DNA from 2 places in the Candidatus Pseudoscillospira sp. SGI.172 genome. Region 2 is predicted to be linked to the other one. Evidence: riboswitches for the same ligand, from Rfam matches in the RefSeq annotation. Region 2 holds a riboswitch; the other holds the start of a gene.
What was found. A riboswitch is a leader RNA that binds a small molecule or an ion and turns the genes downstream of it on or off. The one in region 2 is predicted to bind lysine.
Positions count from the first base shown of each region.

Region 1 (7,229 bases), on a different contig from region 2:
CCGTGTGCAGCACGGCCTGAGGCCGCTTCCCGTGAGGGGGCGGCGAACCAGAGGTGGTACCGCGTATTGACGCCCTCTGTCCCCAGGGACAGGGGGCTTTTTGTATGCCCCCTGCGAACAACCAGAAAGAAAAGGAGAACGCAACATGACTGTCTACGACGAACTGAAGGCCCGGGGGCTCATCGCCCAGGTCACCGACGAGGAAGAGATCAAGGAGCTCATCAACTCCGGCAAGGCCACCTTTTATATCGGCTTTGACCCCACCGCCGACTCTCTCCACGTGGGCCACTTTATGGCTCTGTGCCTGATGAAGCGGCTCCAGATGGCGGGCAACCGGCCCATCGCCCTCATCGGAGGCGGTACCGGCTATATCGGCGATCCCTCCGGCCGCACCGACATGCGCAACATGATGACCCCCGAGACCATCCAGCACAACTGCGACTGCTTTAAAAAGCAGATGGAGCGTTTCATCGAGTTCGGCGAGGGCAAGGCCATGATGCTCAACAACGCCGACTGGCTTTTGAAGCTCAACTACGTGGATCTGCTACGGGAGGTGGGCGCCTGCTTCTCAGTGAACAACATGCTCAGGGCCGAGTGCTACAAGCAGCGCATGGAGAAGGGGCTCTCCTTCCTGGAATTCAACTATATGATCATGCAGTCCTACGACTTCTACCACATGTTCCAGAGCGTGGGCTGCAACATGCAGTTCGGCGGCGACGACCAGTGGTCCAACATGCTGGGCGGCACCGAGCTTATCCGCCGCAAGCTGGGTAAGGACGCCTATGCCATGACCATCACTCTCCTGCTGAATTCCGAGGGAAAGAAGATGGGCAAGACCGCCTCCGGCGCGGTGTGGCTGGACCCCAACAAGACCTCTCCCTACGACTTCTACCAGTACTGGCGCAACGTGGGCGACGGCGACGTTTTGAAGTGCCTCAGAATGCTCACCTTCCTGCCGCTGGAGCAGATCGACGAGATGGACAAGTGGGAGGGGGCGCAGCTCAACACCGCCAAGGAGATCCTGGCCTTTGAGCTGACCAAGCTGGTCCACGGGGAAGAGGAGGCACAGAAGGCGCAGGACGCCGCCCGGGCCCTCTTCGCCAGCGGCGGGGACAAAGCCAACATGCCCACCACAGCCCTGACTGCCTGGGATTTCTCCGACGGGGCCATCGGCGTGCTGGATCTGATGGTGAAGTGCGGTTTGGCCCCCTCCAAAAAGGAGGCCCGCCGTCTTGTGGAGCAGGGAGGTGTGGAGGCCGACGGCGAGAAGGTCTCCGACCCCGCCGCCCGGTTTGACTCCGCCGCCTTCGGCGGGGACGGCCTGATGCTGAAAAAAGGAAAGAAAGTTTTTCACCGGGTCGTGACAGAATAAGGCGCGCATGATACAATGGAACGGAAAAGGCGGGTGAGCAAGTTGCGCAAACAAAAATGGTACCAGCTGGACGGCAGGAGCCTGTCCAATCTGGTGGTGGTCTGCGTGGGAATCCTGCTCTACCTGGGCCTGACCCATCTGCCGCAGGTCCGGGGGGCGATCCGTTCCTTTTTGACGGTGATCTCTCCCTTTATTTTCGGGTTTGTGATCGCGTACCTCCTCAGTACCCCCACCAATTTTTTTGAGCGGAAGGTCTATCGCCGGTTCAAATGCAGGCGGGGCCTGTCCATCCTCACGGTGTTCCTGCTGGCTGTGGCTGTGATCGCATTCCTGCTGCAGCTGGTCCTGCCCCAGGTGTTTGACAGCATTTTCAACCTGATGAACAACATGTCCTATTACCTGGAAAATCTGGATCAGCTGGTGGGCGAAATCGTCCGGCGTTTCGATCTGGAGGGAAAGGGACTGTCGGATCTGATCTCCTCCTACAACGAGATCATCCAAAAGGCCACCGAGTTTCTGCAGTCCGCCGTACCCAATCTCCTTAACTTCGGCATGGCTGTGGGCAACGGCGTCATTACCGGCGTCACCGCCGTCATCGCCTCCATCTATATGCTCTCGGGAAAGAACCGGCTGATCAGGCAACTGAAAAAGCTCATTTACGCGCTCTTTCCCGCCAACGGTGTCAGCCACATCCTCCGGGTGTGCAGCAAGGCAAACCAGGTGTTCGTGGGCTTCATCAACGGCAAGCTCATCGACTCGGCCATCATCGGTGTGCTCTGCTTTCTGCTCTCCACCGCCATCCGTACCCCGTATGCCATCCTGCTCAGCGTCATCATCGGCGTGACCAATATCATTCCTTTTTTTGGGCCAATCATCGGCGCGGTGCCCTGCCTCATGATCCTGATCATGGTGGATCCCTGGGCGGCGCTGCGGTTCGGGATTTTGGTGGTGGCTCTTCAGCAGTTCGACGGCAACGTGCTGGGCCCCAAGATCCTGGGGGACAGCACCGGCCTCTCCGCCATCTGGGTCCTGGTATCCATCGTAGTGGGCGGTGGACTGTTCGGCTTCCCCGGGATGCTTCTGGGCGTGCCCACCTTCGCGGTGCTCTACTCCCTGATGAGGGAGTGGGCGGATGCCCGTCTGGCGAAGAAGGGGATCAACGCCAGCGGCGAGCCGGTGTCGCCTCCCAGGACGGACGGCCAGGAGCCGGACACCGTGCCGGAGGACTGACCGGATGCAAAAAGAGCTGTGAACAGTATCGTTCACAGCTCTTTTTTGATTCAGATGATCTGCCCCACCAGATCCTTCATGGAGTACAGACCCGGCCCGGGGACAGCGGCCAGAAAGCGGGCCGCCCGCAGGGCACCGGAGGCAAAGACCTCCCGGCTCATGGCCGAGTGCCGAAGTTCGATGGCCTCATCCCGGCCGGCGAAGAGGACTTCGTGATCGCCTACGATGTTCCCGCCCCGGATGGAGGAGATGCCGATCTCCCGTTTGTCCCGGGGTTTGCGGACGCTCTCCCGCTCGTAGACGTAGTCCGGGACATAAGGGAGCCCCTCGGCGGCAGCCTGAGCCAGCATAAGGGCGGTGCCGCTGGGGGCGTCCAACTTGCGGTTGTGGTGGCGCTCCACGATCTCCACGTCGAAGCCCTCCAGCGCGGCGGCGGCCTTGGTCACCAGGGCCATGAGCACGTTGATGCCCAGGGACATGTTGCCCGAGCGAAAAATGGGGACCCGTTCCGCAGCCGATTCCACGGCTGCCGCCTGTTCGGCTGAGTAGCCTGTGGTGGCCAGCACCAGGGGGACGCGGCGGCGCACGCCGAACTCCAGCAGAGCGGGCAGGGCGGCTGGGGAGGAGAAATCGATGAGAACGTCGGCCTCTCCGAAAAAAGCGGCGGGGGAGGAGAGGACCGGGAAATCCCCATTCTCTGCGCCCAGCAGGTCGAACCCGGCGGTAATCTTCACGTCCCCGGCCTCCCGGCAAATCTGTGCCACCACCCGGCCCATGTGGCCGTTGCAGCCGGAAATAAGCACCTTGAGCATTGGTACGTCCTTTCTCCGCGGGGCGGTTACTGTAAAAGACCCATGCGGACCATGGAGGCGCGCAGCACCTCCAGATGCTGAGGGGTCATCTCGCACAGGGGCAGGCGCAGACCGCCCGCCCGCTTGCCCGCAAGTTCCAGCGCAGTCTTGATGGGAATGGGGTTGACCTCCACAAAGAGGGCGTCGATGAAGTCCATGTACTCCACCTGGAGCCGGGCGGCGGCGTGGAAATCCCCCTCCAGACACAGGTGGCTCATCCGCACCATCACCTCGGGGACGATGTTGGCGGCCACCGAGACGACTCCCTTGGCCCCCAGGCTCATCATGGGCACCACCTGGTCGTCGTTGCCTGACCAGATGTAGAAGTCGTCTCCACAGAGGAACCGGGTGTGGGCCAGAAGGGAGAAGTTGCCGCTGGCCTCCTTGACGCCGTTGATCTTTGGATTCTGTGCGAGAACCTGATAGGTCTCGGCAGTGAAGGAAACCCCGGTGCGGGAGGGGACGTTATAGAGAATAATGGGCAGTTCCACCCGGTCGGCAATGTACTCATAGTGTTTGATGAGACCCGATTGAGTGGCCTTATTGTAGTAGGGGGTCACCAGCAGCAGCGCGTCCGCCCCGGAGTCCTGGGCGTGCTGGGAGAGGTAGACGGCGGCGGAGGTGTCGTTGCTGCCCGCGCCTGCCACCACCTTCACACGGCGGTTTACCTTTTTGACACAGTACTCCACCACGGCAATATGCTCCCGGATGGACATGGTGGCGCTCTCGCCGGTGGTGCCGCAGACGCAGATGGCGTCCACGCCCCCGGCGATCTGCTCCTCAATGAGCGCGCCGAAGGAGTCGTAGTTCACCGCCCCGTTTTCATCAAAGGGGGTGATGATGGCGGTGCAGGCGCCGCTGAAAACAGGTTCGCGCATGGTCTTCATCCTTTCTTACCGGTGGCCGATGTACCCTTGGGCGCAGAGCAGCTCTGCAAGCAGCACCGCGCCGCCGGCAGCTCCCCGCAGGGTGTTGTGAGACAGGCAGACGAACTTGTAGTCGTACTGGGTGTCGGGGCGGAGGCGGCCGATGGAGATGGCCATACCGCCCTCCAGCATCCGGTCCAGCCTGCATTGGGGCCGGTCGGACTCCTCAAAATAATGGAAGAACTGCTTGGGCGCGGTGGGGAGGCCCAACTCCTGTGGAATGCCCTTGAACTCCGCCCAGATCTGCTTCATTTCCTCCATGGAGGGCCTGTTTTCAAAGGTGACAAAGACGGCGGCAGTGTGGCCGTTGGACACGGGCACCCGCAGACACTGGGCGGTAATGGCGGGCTTGGCGGCGCTGACGATGACGCCGTTTTCCACCTTGCCCCAGACCTTCAGCGGCTCCTGCTCGCTCTTTTCCTCCTCGCCGCCGATGTAGGGGATGAGGTTATCCACCATCTCGGGCCATGTCCCGAAGGTCTTGCCCGCGCCGGAGATTGCCTGATAGGTGCAGGCCAGCACCTTCTCCAGCCCGAATTTCCGAAGGGGGGTGAGGGCGGGGGCGTAGCTCTGGATGGAGCAGTTGGACTTTACCGCGATAAAGCCCCGCTGAGTGCCCAGACGCTTGCGCTGGGCGGGGATGACCTCCAGATGCTCCGGATTGAGCTCGGGCACCACCATGGGCACGTCGGGGGTCCAGCGGTGGGCGGAGTTGTTGGAGACCACCGGGCACTCGTGCCTGGCATAGGCTTCCTCCAGCGCCTGGATCTCCTCCTTCTTCATATCCACGGCGGAGAAGACGAAGTCCACCTGGGCGGCGATCTGCTCCAGATCGGCCTCGGCGTCCAGAACAGTCATGTTCCGCACCTGCTCCGGCATGGGAATGTCCAGCTTCCAGCGGCCCTCCACGGCCTCGCCGTAGGGCCTCCCGGCGGACCGGGCGCTGGCCGCCAGAACGGTGAGTTCAAACCACGGGTGGCCGCAGGTGAGGGTAATGAACCGCTGTCCCACCATGCCCGTGCAGCCAATGATCCCGACCTTGAATTTCTCCATCTCCATCTACCTCCATATTTTTATTCTATGACACGGATACCCTTTGAATCTCCCGAAATAAAAAGAAAAATCAGCGGCTTTACCAGCGGCTGATTTTGTACTATAATGTCAGAGATGGTCGCCCATCCCTCACGTCAGTCAAAATCAGACAGCGCTCCACCGGGGGCCCGGTGACAGTCGGGAGAGGTCTCTCTCTGCGACCAGAGAAGGTCCCTCCGGAGGACGCTCCCTTCGGCGGCCGCCTCCTTCACGCGGGTCACAGGGCTCCGGAGCCCTCGCCGCGCTACACCAGGTCTGCCGCGCCTCTATCTGACGAATATTTTCCTGATACTATCACAACCGCCCCGCGGTGTCAAGACAAAGGAGTGGACTATGAGACAAAAATGGTTGACGGTTCTGTGCACCGCCGCACTTTTGAGCGCCTTTCTGCCTCCCGCCGCCCGGGCGGCCGGGACGGAGACGGTTCCCGTGCTGGTGGGACTGGTCTACGGCAGCGACGCCCTGGACGGAGCCAACCTGAAAAACGACGCCGGCAGCGGCTACCGCTTCGGTTATCTGGACACCGACCGGAACTTCTGTCCGGTGGGGGAGACCAGGGAGACCGGCGTGTCCGTGGTCAAGACTCAGACTGTGTGGTACGGGACCTACAACGGCTACACCAGTTATTCCGATGCCGTCACCTCCGATGTTTGCGTGGGTTGCTGGCATGTGCAGCTCCCCCTGGCCCCGGCCACGTTTGAAGAGGCCCGGGCTGCGGCCGACGCCGCGGGCGGCTTTCCCGCCTGGATCGACGGGGCCTACCAGGTCCGCACAGGGGCCTACGCCACCCGGGAGGAGGCTCAGGCGGCCGCCGACGCCGCAGGCGGCACAGCAGCAGGCACCAGCTCTTACGGCGTGTCGGTGGTAAAAACAGGCACGGCCAAAATCCTCTTCCAGTTTGACGGCGGGGCCGAGAGATCCCTGACCGTTCAGCCGGGGACGGACGGCACCACCCGGCCCGTCACCTGGTTCAAGGGGAACCGCTATTACGGTGCGTTCCAGTACCGCCGGGTGGGCGGGGGAGATCTGACGGTTTCCAACCTTCTGCCCCTGGAGGACTACATCAACTGCGTCGTCTCCCGGGAAATGAGCCGGAGCTGGCCGCTGGAGGCACTGAAGGCACAGGCGGTGTGTGCCCGGACCTACTACGAGATCAATCTGGGCCGCCATAACGCCTCCGGCTTCGACATCTGCTCCACCACCCACTGCCAGGCCTACTACGGCATGGGGGAGACCGATTCCCGCACCGCCCAGGCGGCGGCGGAGACGGCGGGGCTGCGGGTGCTGTACAACGGAACGCCCGCCCAGACCTACTATTTCTCCTCCAGCGGCGGCGGCACTGAAGACGTGCGCAATGTCTGGGGCAGCCAGTCCATCCCCTACCTCTCCGGCGTGGCCGATCCCTATGAGGCCGCGGTCTCCGACAAGATCTCCTACTGGAGCTGGAGTGAGACCTTTACCGCCGCTCAACTGACGGAGAAGCTCCAGGCCAAGGGGTACAACTGCGCCTCTATCGTGGACTTCCAGATCACCGCCACCACTCCCACAGGGAATGTCAAGTCTATCGCCTTCCTGGACGCCAACGGCAAGAGCTGGCCCTTCACCAAGGAGGGCGGGGTGCGGAACCTGCTGGGGCTGAAGTCCATGCGATATACGGTCTCGGCGTCGGAAAAGACCTCCGGCGGGGTATACTATACCGACGGGGGAGGGACCCTGACCTCCATGAGCGGCGTCTATGCCATCGGCGGCAGCGGCGCG
Region 1 covers NZ_JBNPLQ010000006.1:60,633-67,861, reverse strand. Annotated here, with positions in the region: gene tyrS (tyrosine--tRNA ligase) at 146-1,372, shown strand; gene ACQRD3_RS04145 (AI-2E family transporter) at 1,406-2,602, shown strand; gene dapB (4-hydroxy-tetrahydrodipicolinate reductase) at 2,653-3,414, opposite strand; gene dapA (4-hydroxy-tetrahydrodipicolinate synthase) at 3,441-4,331, opposite strand; gene asd (aspartate-semialdehyde dehydrogenase) at 4,347-5,432, opposite strand; lysine riboswitch at 5,574-5,748, opposite strand; gene ACQRD3_RS04125 (SpoIID/LytB domain-containing protein) at 5,805-7,229, shown strand, end outside.
Region 1: another riboswitch for lysine. It lies ahead of asd (aspartate-semialdehyde dehydrogenase); the one in region 2 lies ahead of ACQRD3_RS10270 (transporter substrate-binding domain-containing protein).

Region 2 (7,229 bases):
TGCCGCCGACCTGGAGGCCCTCACCGCCCGCAATCCCCAGGTGGGGCTGGAGGCCTACCACGGAGAGGACATCTATATCTGGAACCCCAATTTCTGGACCTGGTATCACCTGAACAAGGCGGGCACCGGCGCCACCGAGTGCCCCATCTCCGCCATGCCCCTCCCCTGGGGCAAGGCCATCCTTCATCAGGATCACCCCTTTCTGCTGAAGGCCCAGGCAGACCTGCTGTCCCACTGGCCGGAGCGCTATGAGGCCATTTTCTCCAACCCCCACATGCTGGAGATCACCGCCAAAGGGAGCACCAAGGGTGGGATGGTGCTCAAGCTGGCCGAACTGCTGGGTATCCGGAGGGAACACATCTACTGCATTGGAGACAATCAAAACGACATCCCCATGCTGGAGGTCTCTGCCATCCCCTTTGCCCCCGCCAACTGCGCCAAAGAGGTCAAGGACTGGGGAGCCCGCCTGCTCCCCGCCTGCGAGGAGGGCGCTGTGGCCAGCCTGATCGAGATTTTGGACCAAACTTATTAAAAATGAATGTTCCGCAGACCGGCAGGGCCGGGCCTCTGAGGGGCCCGGCCCTGCCGGTCTGTGTTTGTATCAAACTAATTTTTATTGGTCCAGAAAATCTACTTGTCATTTAAACAGGACTGTGCTATGATCGTTCCAGAATCAGCCAAATCATTTGGATCGCGGCAATTTTTCAAAGGAGGCAGCGTGTTATGGAGACCATGCAGGGAAAGGTTGCGATCATCACCGGCGGCGGCAAGGGCGGCGGGATCGGATACGGACTGTCCACCGCCTTTGCCAAGGAGGGCGTCGACCTGGTCATCACCGGGCGGAACGTCAAGAAGCTCACCGACGCCCAGGAGGAGCTGGAGCGGCTCTACGGCGTCAAGGTGCTGCCCATGCAGTGCGACGGCGGCGTGGAGGAGCAGGTGGCCCATGTGGTGGAGGAGGCCGTCAAGACCTTCGGCCGCATCGACTTCCTCATCAACAACGCCCAAAACTCCGCCTCCGGCGTGCCTTTGGCCGAGCACACCAAGGAGCAGTTCGACCAGGCTATCTACTCCGGGCTGTACGCCGCCTTCTTTTACATGAAGCACTGTTACCCCGAGCTCAAGAAGACCCGGGGATCTGTGGTGAACTTCGCCTCGGGCGCTGGCCTGTTCGGCAAGCCGGGCCAGAGCAGCTACGCCGCCGCCAAGGAGGGCATCCGGGGCATGACCCGGGTAGCCGCCACCGAGTGGGGCCCCGACGGCATCAACTGCAACATCATCTGCCCCCTGGTGCTCACCGACGCCCTCAAAAAGTGGCGGGAGGAGTACCCCGCGGTCTATGAGCAGACCATCAAGGGCATCCCCGCCGGGCGCTTCGGCGACCCCGAAAAGGACATCGGCCGCACCGCGGTGTTCCTGTGCAGCGACGCCGCCAAATATATCTCCGGTGAAACCATCACCATGCAGGGCGGCAGCGGACTGCGCCCCTGAGGCTGTCGAAAAAGTGGCTTCGCCACTTTTTCGAGCAGGATGCAGCCCGTCGCGCGCACGCATGGTCCGCCTTTGACGGACCATGCGCACACTTACGGGCCGAGAGGTGTTTTCTGCCACGTACACGCCGCGGCAGAAAACAGATCCCACCTCTTTCGCGCCTGCGGGCGCGAAACTCTGCGAGGCTTTTTTGACAAGCTGAAACGCCGCCTGCCGAGATCCTCTCGGCAGGCGGCGCTTTCAATTTTTGTTTAGTTTTCCCGGAACCGGGCCAGGAACTCCCGGGTCCGGGGGTTTTTCGGGTCTTGAAAGAGCTCCCCGGGGAGGCCCTCCTCGGCAATGACGCCATCGGCCATAAAGACCACGTGATTGCTCACGTCCCGGGCGAAGGCCATCTCGTGAGTGACCACGATCATGGTCATGCCTCCCCGGGCCAGGTCCCGCATGACGGAGAGGACTTCCCCCACCATCTCCGGATCCAGCGCGGAGGTGGGCTCGTCAAAGAGCAGCACCTCGGGTTCCATGGCCAGGGCCCGGGCGATGGCTACCCGCTGCTTCTGGCCGCCGGAGAGCTGTCGGGGGCGGGCGTTGATGTAGGGGGCCATCCCCACCTGCTCCAGATAGCGGATGGCGTTTTTCCGGGCGGTCTCGGCGTCTTTTTTCAGCACCTTCCGCTGACCCACGGTGCAGTTGTCCAGCACCGTCATGTTGCTGAAGAGGTTGAAGGACTGAAAGACCATGCCCACCTTGCTGCGGTAGGCGGCGGGGTCGACGCCCCGGCCGGTCACGTCCTGGTCGTGAAAAATCACGCTCCCGGAGGTGGGGGTCTCCAGCAGGTTGATGCACCGCAGGAGGGTGGACTTGCCGGAACCGGAAGGCCCGATGACGGTGGTCACATCCCCGGAAGAGACCGTGAAGTCGATGTCCCGGAGCACCACGTTGGCCCCGAAGGACTTGGACAGATGGCGCACGGCAATGATGGGTTCGGCCATGTCACATCCTCCTCTCTTGTTCCAGGTTGCGCTCCAGGGTGTCCTCCACCTTTTTGGGGTGGCGGTAGGTCCCGGCGGCCATGGTGAGCGCGTCGGCCTGGACCAGCTTGTAGCTGTCCGAGCCGTCCATCAGCTTCTCGATCCACCGCAGGAGGAAAGAGGCGATGAGCGTCATGGTCAGATAGCCTATCATCTCGATGGCGGCGGAGGGGAAGTAGAGGTTGTTCACGCCGGTGATATAGCGGTGGAAGGCGAAAAACTCGGTGAAGCCGATGATGAACATCACCGAGGTGTCCTTCACGTTGATAATGAAGTTGTTGCCGATCTGCGGCATGATGTTCCGCAGGGCCTGAGGCAGGATAACGCTGGTCATGGTCTGGAAGTGGGTCATACCGATGGCCTTGGCGCCCTCGGTCTGGCCGGGGTCGATGGAGAGGATGCCGCCCCGGACGGACTCGGCCATGTAGGCGCCCGTGTTGATGGAGACGATGAGGATGGCGGCGGCCCAGATGTTGTCAAACCGCATGGAGTTGTTGGTGAAATAGGGCAGGCCGTAGTAAATGAACACGGCCTGCAGGACCATGGGGGTGCCGCGAAAGACCTCCACATAGATCCGCACCAGGGCGCGGACCAGCTTGAGGCCAAAACGCTTGGGGGCGGAGTCCTGCCGGGCCACGGGGATGGTGTTCAGGATTCCGCAGGCCAGGCCGATGACGCAGCCGATGAGGGTGGCCACCAGGGCCAGGACCAGGGTGCTGCCCATGCCCCCCAGGTATTTGACCCAGTAGGCACTCCAGAGCCGGGTCATATCGTAGCCCAGCTTGGCGAAGATCTCCATGGGGAATGCTCCTTTCTTTGCGCAGAGCCCGCCCCCGGTGCCGGGCCGGGGGCGGGGATGGTATATATAAGGCAGGTCTTAAATCTCGGGCTGGATGGCGATGGCCCGGTCCATGAGGGCGTTGAAGTGCTCCTCGGTGAGGGCGGAAAGGACCCGATCCATGGCGTCCTTCAGTTCGGTATTCCCCTTGGCCACGGACATGCCGATGTTTACGTTCTCGGCCCGCTCGGTCTCGTCGGCAAACCGGAAATCGCCGTCGGTGCCGGAGAAGTTCAGGATGACCAGGTTGTCATCCTTGGCGGCAGCGCCCAAGGCCGTGGGCATATCGGTGCAGATAAAGTCCACGGTGCCGGTCTGGAGCTGCATCAGCATGGCGGGAGCGGTCTCAGCAGGGGGAAGCAGGTTGGCGTTCTCAATCTGGGTGAGGCAGGAGTCGTACCAGATGGTGCCGGACTGGGCGGTGCAGGTGCCGCCGGACAAGTCGGCGATGGAGGCAGCGTTGGCGTACTTGCTGTCCTTGGTGGTGACGCAGACGATGGTGGCATAGTAGTAGGGGCCGGCCATGTCGACCTCGGCCATGCGGTCGGCGGTCATGGACTGGCCGGCGATGTTGGCGTCCATCATGCCTGACTGGATGGCGGGGCAGAGGGAGTCCCAGGCGGAGGAGACCACTTCCAGTTCCCAGCCATAGGCGTCGCAGATGCGCTTGGCGATCATCACGTCATAGCCGTTGGCGTAGGAGCCGGGGACGTTGGCAATGGGCACGGCGCCGTTGGAGTCGTCGACCTGCATCCAGTTATAGGGGGCGTAAGCACACTCCATTCCCACGGTGAGGACGCCGTCCTCCACGCCGGGGATGGCGCTGGTGTCCACGCCGGTCAGATCCTCCACGGCGGGGATTTCCACGGCCGCGGGGGCAGCGCTCTCGGTAGAGGCTCCGCCGCCGCAGGCGGTGAGGGTGAGGCCCAGGGTCAGGGCCAGAGCAAACAGCTTCTTTTTCATATCCAAACAATCCTTTCCTGTGCCCAAGCAAAAAACACGGGCGCTTTTCTATGAAAAGCGCCCGTGTGGAATGAAAGAACCAAAACACCGGCCCCACAAACGGGGACGGCATCGCGTGGCTCGACCAGACCAGATAGCGCTTCACACACTTGTGACAGTCCGACGGGTTTTCCCCGGCGGCCCAGGCCAAGCACCGCCAGGCAGCGGCACTCCCTTCGGCGGCGCTCCCTTTCCCACGGACGGCTGCCTGCCCTTGTCCGGTGGTACTCATGAGAACCGCGCCTCTATCAGGTTTATTTGGCTGTTATGTTATCACGCCCCGGCAGGGGTGTCAAGGAAAACTTTCCGGAAAATGCCCAATTCAGCTTTTGACCGGCTCTCCGGCCGCCAGACGAAAGACTTTTTCCACATCGTCCCGCTCGGCGTGGCCCTCGTGGACCTTCTGCCCGTCCACATAGTAAGTCGGCACGTAGTAATAATCAAACCGATCGGCAAAGGCCGGGTCCCGGGTCTCGTCCACAATTTTTAATGGGATGTCCCTCCACTCGGGATGGGCGGCAAAGAGCTCCTCCTGGAGCTGAAGGGCCAGACGGCAATGGGGACAGCCGGCCATGACGAAGAGTAGAATTTCCTTCATTTTTCTCATCCTTTCTCTCTGCTGCCCTTCCAAACTCCCGCGCCGTCACTGGCGCTGAAACCGGATGGTGATGCGCCCGCCGCAGACCATGCCCAGGTCCGCGCCGCTGCCCAGATCGTAAGTGCTCTCCCGGGCGGACTCTCCCGCAGCCCAAAGCTCCAGGGCATCCCGGCCCACCTGATACTCCACCGCGCCGCCGCCCACCGTGCCCACAGTATGCCCGTCGGGGCACACCAGCATCCAGGCCCCGGGGCCCCGGGGCGCGGAGCCTGTCTTTTTCAAAATGGTGCACAAAACACCGGGCTCCGCCGGGGGCGGGGCCAGCGCGGGGCCCAGCTCGGCCCGGATCTGAATGAGCTGGGCGGCGATCTCCACCGCCACCTCCGCCGGGGTCTGTCCCCCCAGCATCAGCCCGATGGGGGCGTGGACAGCGGCCAGCCGCTCTTGAGAATAGCCTTCGGCGGCCAGCGCCTCCATGGTGGCGGCCACCTTGCGGCGGCTGCCGATCATTCCCACATAGGCGAATTGACCGTTTAAAATACGGGCCAGACAGGCCTTGTCCCAGGTATGCCCCCGGGTAAGGATGCAGAAAAAGTCATCCGGACGGCTGCCCAGGCGCTTCAAACCTTCGTCAAAGGGCAGCGCCAGCACCTGCGCCCCGGCAGGGAAGCGGGCGGGGTCGGCAAACTCGGGCCGGTCGTCCAGGACGCACAGCTCGAATTCCAGCAGGGCGGCCACCTGGGCCAGGGCGCGGGAGACATGGCCCGCGCCGCAGAGAATGAGACGGGACAAGGGAAGCCCTCCTTTCCAGCAACAGGCAAACGAAACACTTTCTGTTCGGAACTTTTTGAACCATTTCCTCTCAAAAACCGGGAATCGGTCCGGCCTATTTCAACAGCCCCAAGCGCGGCTGTCTCTCTGTCAAAGCTTTTCAAGTCTCTTTTTCGAGAAAAAGAGGATTCCCTCCAACACGCCGCCCGCAATGGCCCGGGACTTGTCCGAAACGGTGAAGCAGTGGCGGCGCTCACAGCGAGGATCGATGTCCCCCGCCTTCATCCCGGCGAAAACCGTCAGCCCCGCCGGGAGCATCCCCCGGACGATGCCCGTGAGCTGGGAGGCGGCCACCGCGTTTCCCACCCGGGCCACGGGCTGCCCCAGCTCCACCCGCTCGCCGATGGCGGCCAGCGGCTCAAAGGCCCCGTCGGCGGGCGCGCGAATGATGCGCTCGGCGGTGAAGCCCCCCACGTCCCCGGGCACGCCGGTGTTGGGAACGGCCGCGCCATCGGTAATCAGACGACCCAGATCATGGCCCCGCATGGTCTCCACCACCCCGTGGCAGTCCACCCCGGCGGTGAAGCCGGGCCCCAGGGCCAGCACCGTGGGGGCGTCGGTGATGCGGGTGCCGGTGTTCCTCTTGGCCAGAATGGCGTCCACCAGCACGTCAAAGGGAAGCCGATGCAAAATCTCGGCGGCGGGATCCACCAGGACCGGGACCTCTCCGGCCTCCAGCGCCCTACGGGCCTCGTCGGCCCCGGACACCCGCCGGGCGGTGAGGCCCTCCACCGTGGCCGTGCCGTCGTAGACGGCCTGCGAAAAGGCCACCGACCGCCGGACGGCGGTGGGCCGGGCCAAGTCGGTCATGACCACCTGGAAATGGCTGCGGCGCAGCCGCACCGCCACGCCGGTGGCCAGATCCCCCGCGCCCTTGATCAAAACCAGCACAGGCCCCCACGCTCCTTTTCCCCATAGCTGTGGACAGCGGCCGGGACTCCCTGTGCCGCCAGCCGCTCCCGGATGGATTCTCCCGCCGCCCGGCGCTCCGGCGTGTCCGCCTTGTTCAGCAGGCACCGAAACGCCGCCCCGGCGGGGACGTTTTTCCGCCCCCCCAGGGGGCTCATGAGAATCGCCGCCACATCGGCGGGCGCCACCCGGTGCTCCGGCCCCACCCCCAGGAGGGCGCAGACCCGCTCCGGGCGATGGCAGATCCGCTCCACCGGCTCTCCCAGGCTGTCCAGTCCGGCCACCGCCACCACGGCGCCGCAGCAGGAGGGGATCACCGGCTCATGGTCCGCCGGGGCCTTCAGGGGCAGCAGCCGGGCCCCGTCGGCCTCGGCCAGCACCACATCGGCAAGTCCCTCCAGCGCCTCGGGCGGCACCGCCCCGGCGAGTTTGCCCGGCCTGTCCCACCTCCCCAGGGTAGCCGCCCGGTGCTCTGCCAGCAGCGCGGGCAGGGCGGCGGGCTCCTCCGTGAGGGGAAGGCGGGGGTGGG
Region 2 covers NZ_JBNPLQ010000026.1:12,135-19,363, reverse strand. Annotated here, with positions in the region: gene ACQRD3_RS10290 (HAD-IIB family hydrolase) at 1-532, shown strand, start outside; gene ACQRD3_RS10285 (SDR family oxidoreductase) at 724-1,491, shown strand; gene ACQRD3_RS10280 (amino acid ABC transporter ATP-binding protein) at 1,743-2,483, opposite strand; gene ACQRD3_RS10275 (amino acid ABC transporter permease) at 2,485-3,321, opposite strand; gene ACQRD3_RS10270 (transporter substrate-binding domain-containing protein) at 3,400-4,323, opposite strand; lysine riboswitch at 4,450-4,618, opposite strand; gene ACQRD3_RS10265 (thioredoxin family protein) at 4,685-4,960, opposite strand; gene ACQRD3_RS10260 (XdhC family protein) at 5,006-5,752, opposite strand; gene yqeB (selenium-dependent molybdenum cofactor biosynthesis protein YqeB) at 5,882-6,682, opposite strand; gene yqeC (selenium cofactor biosynthesis protein YqeC) at 6,670-7,229, opposite strand, start outside.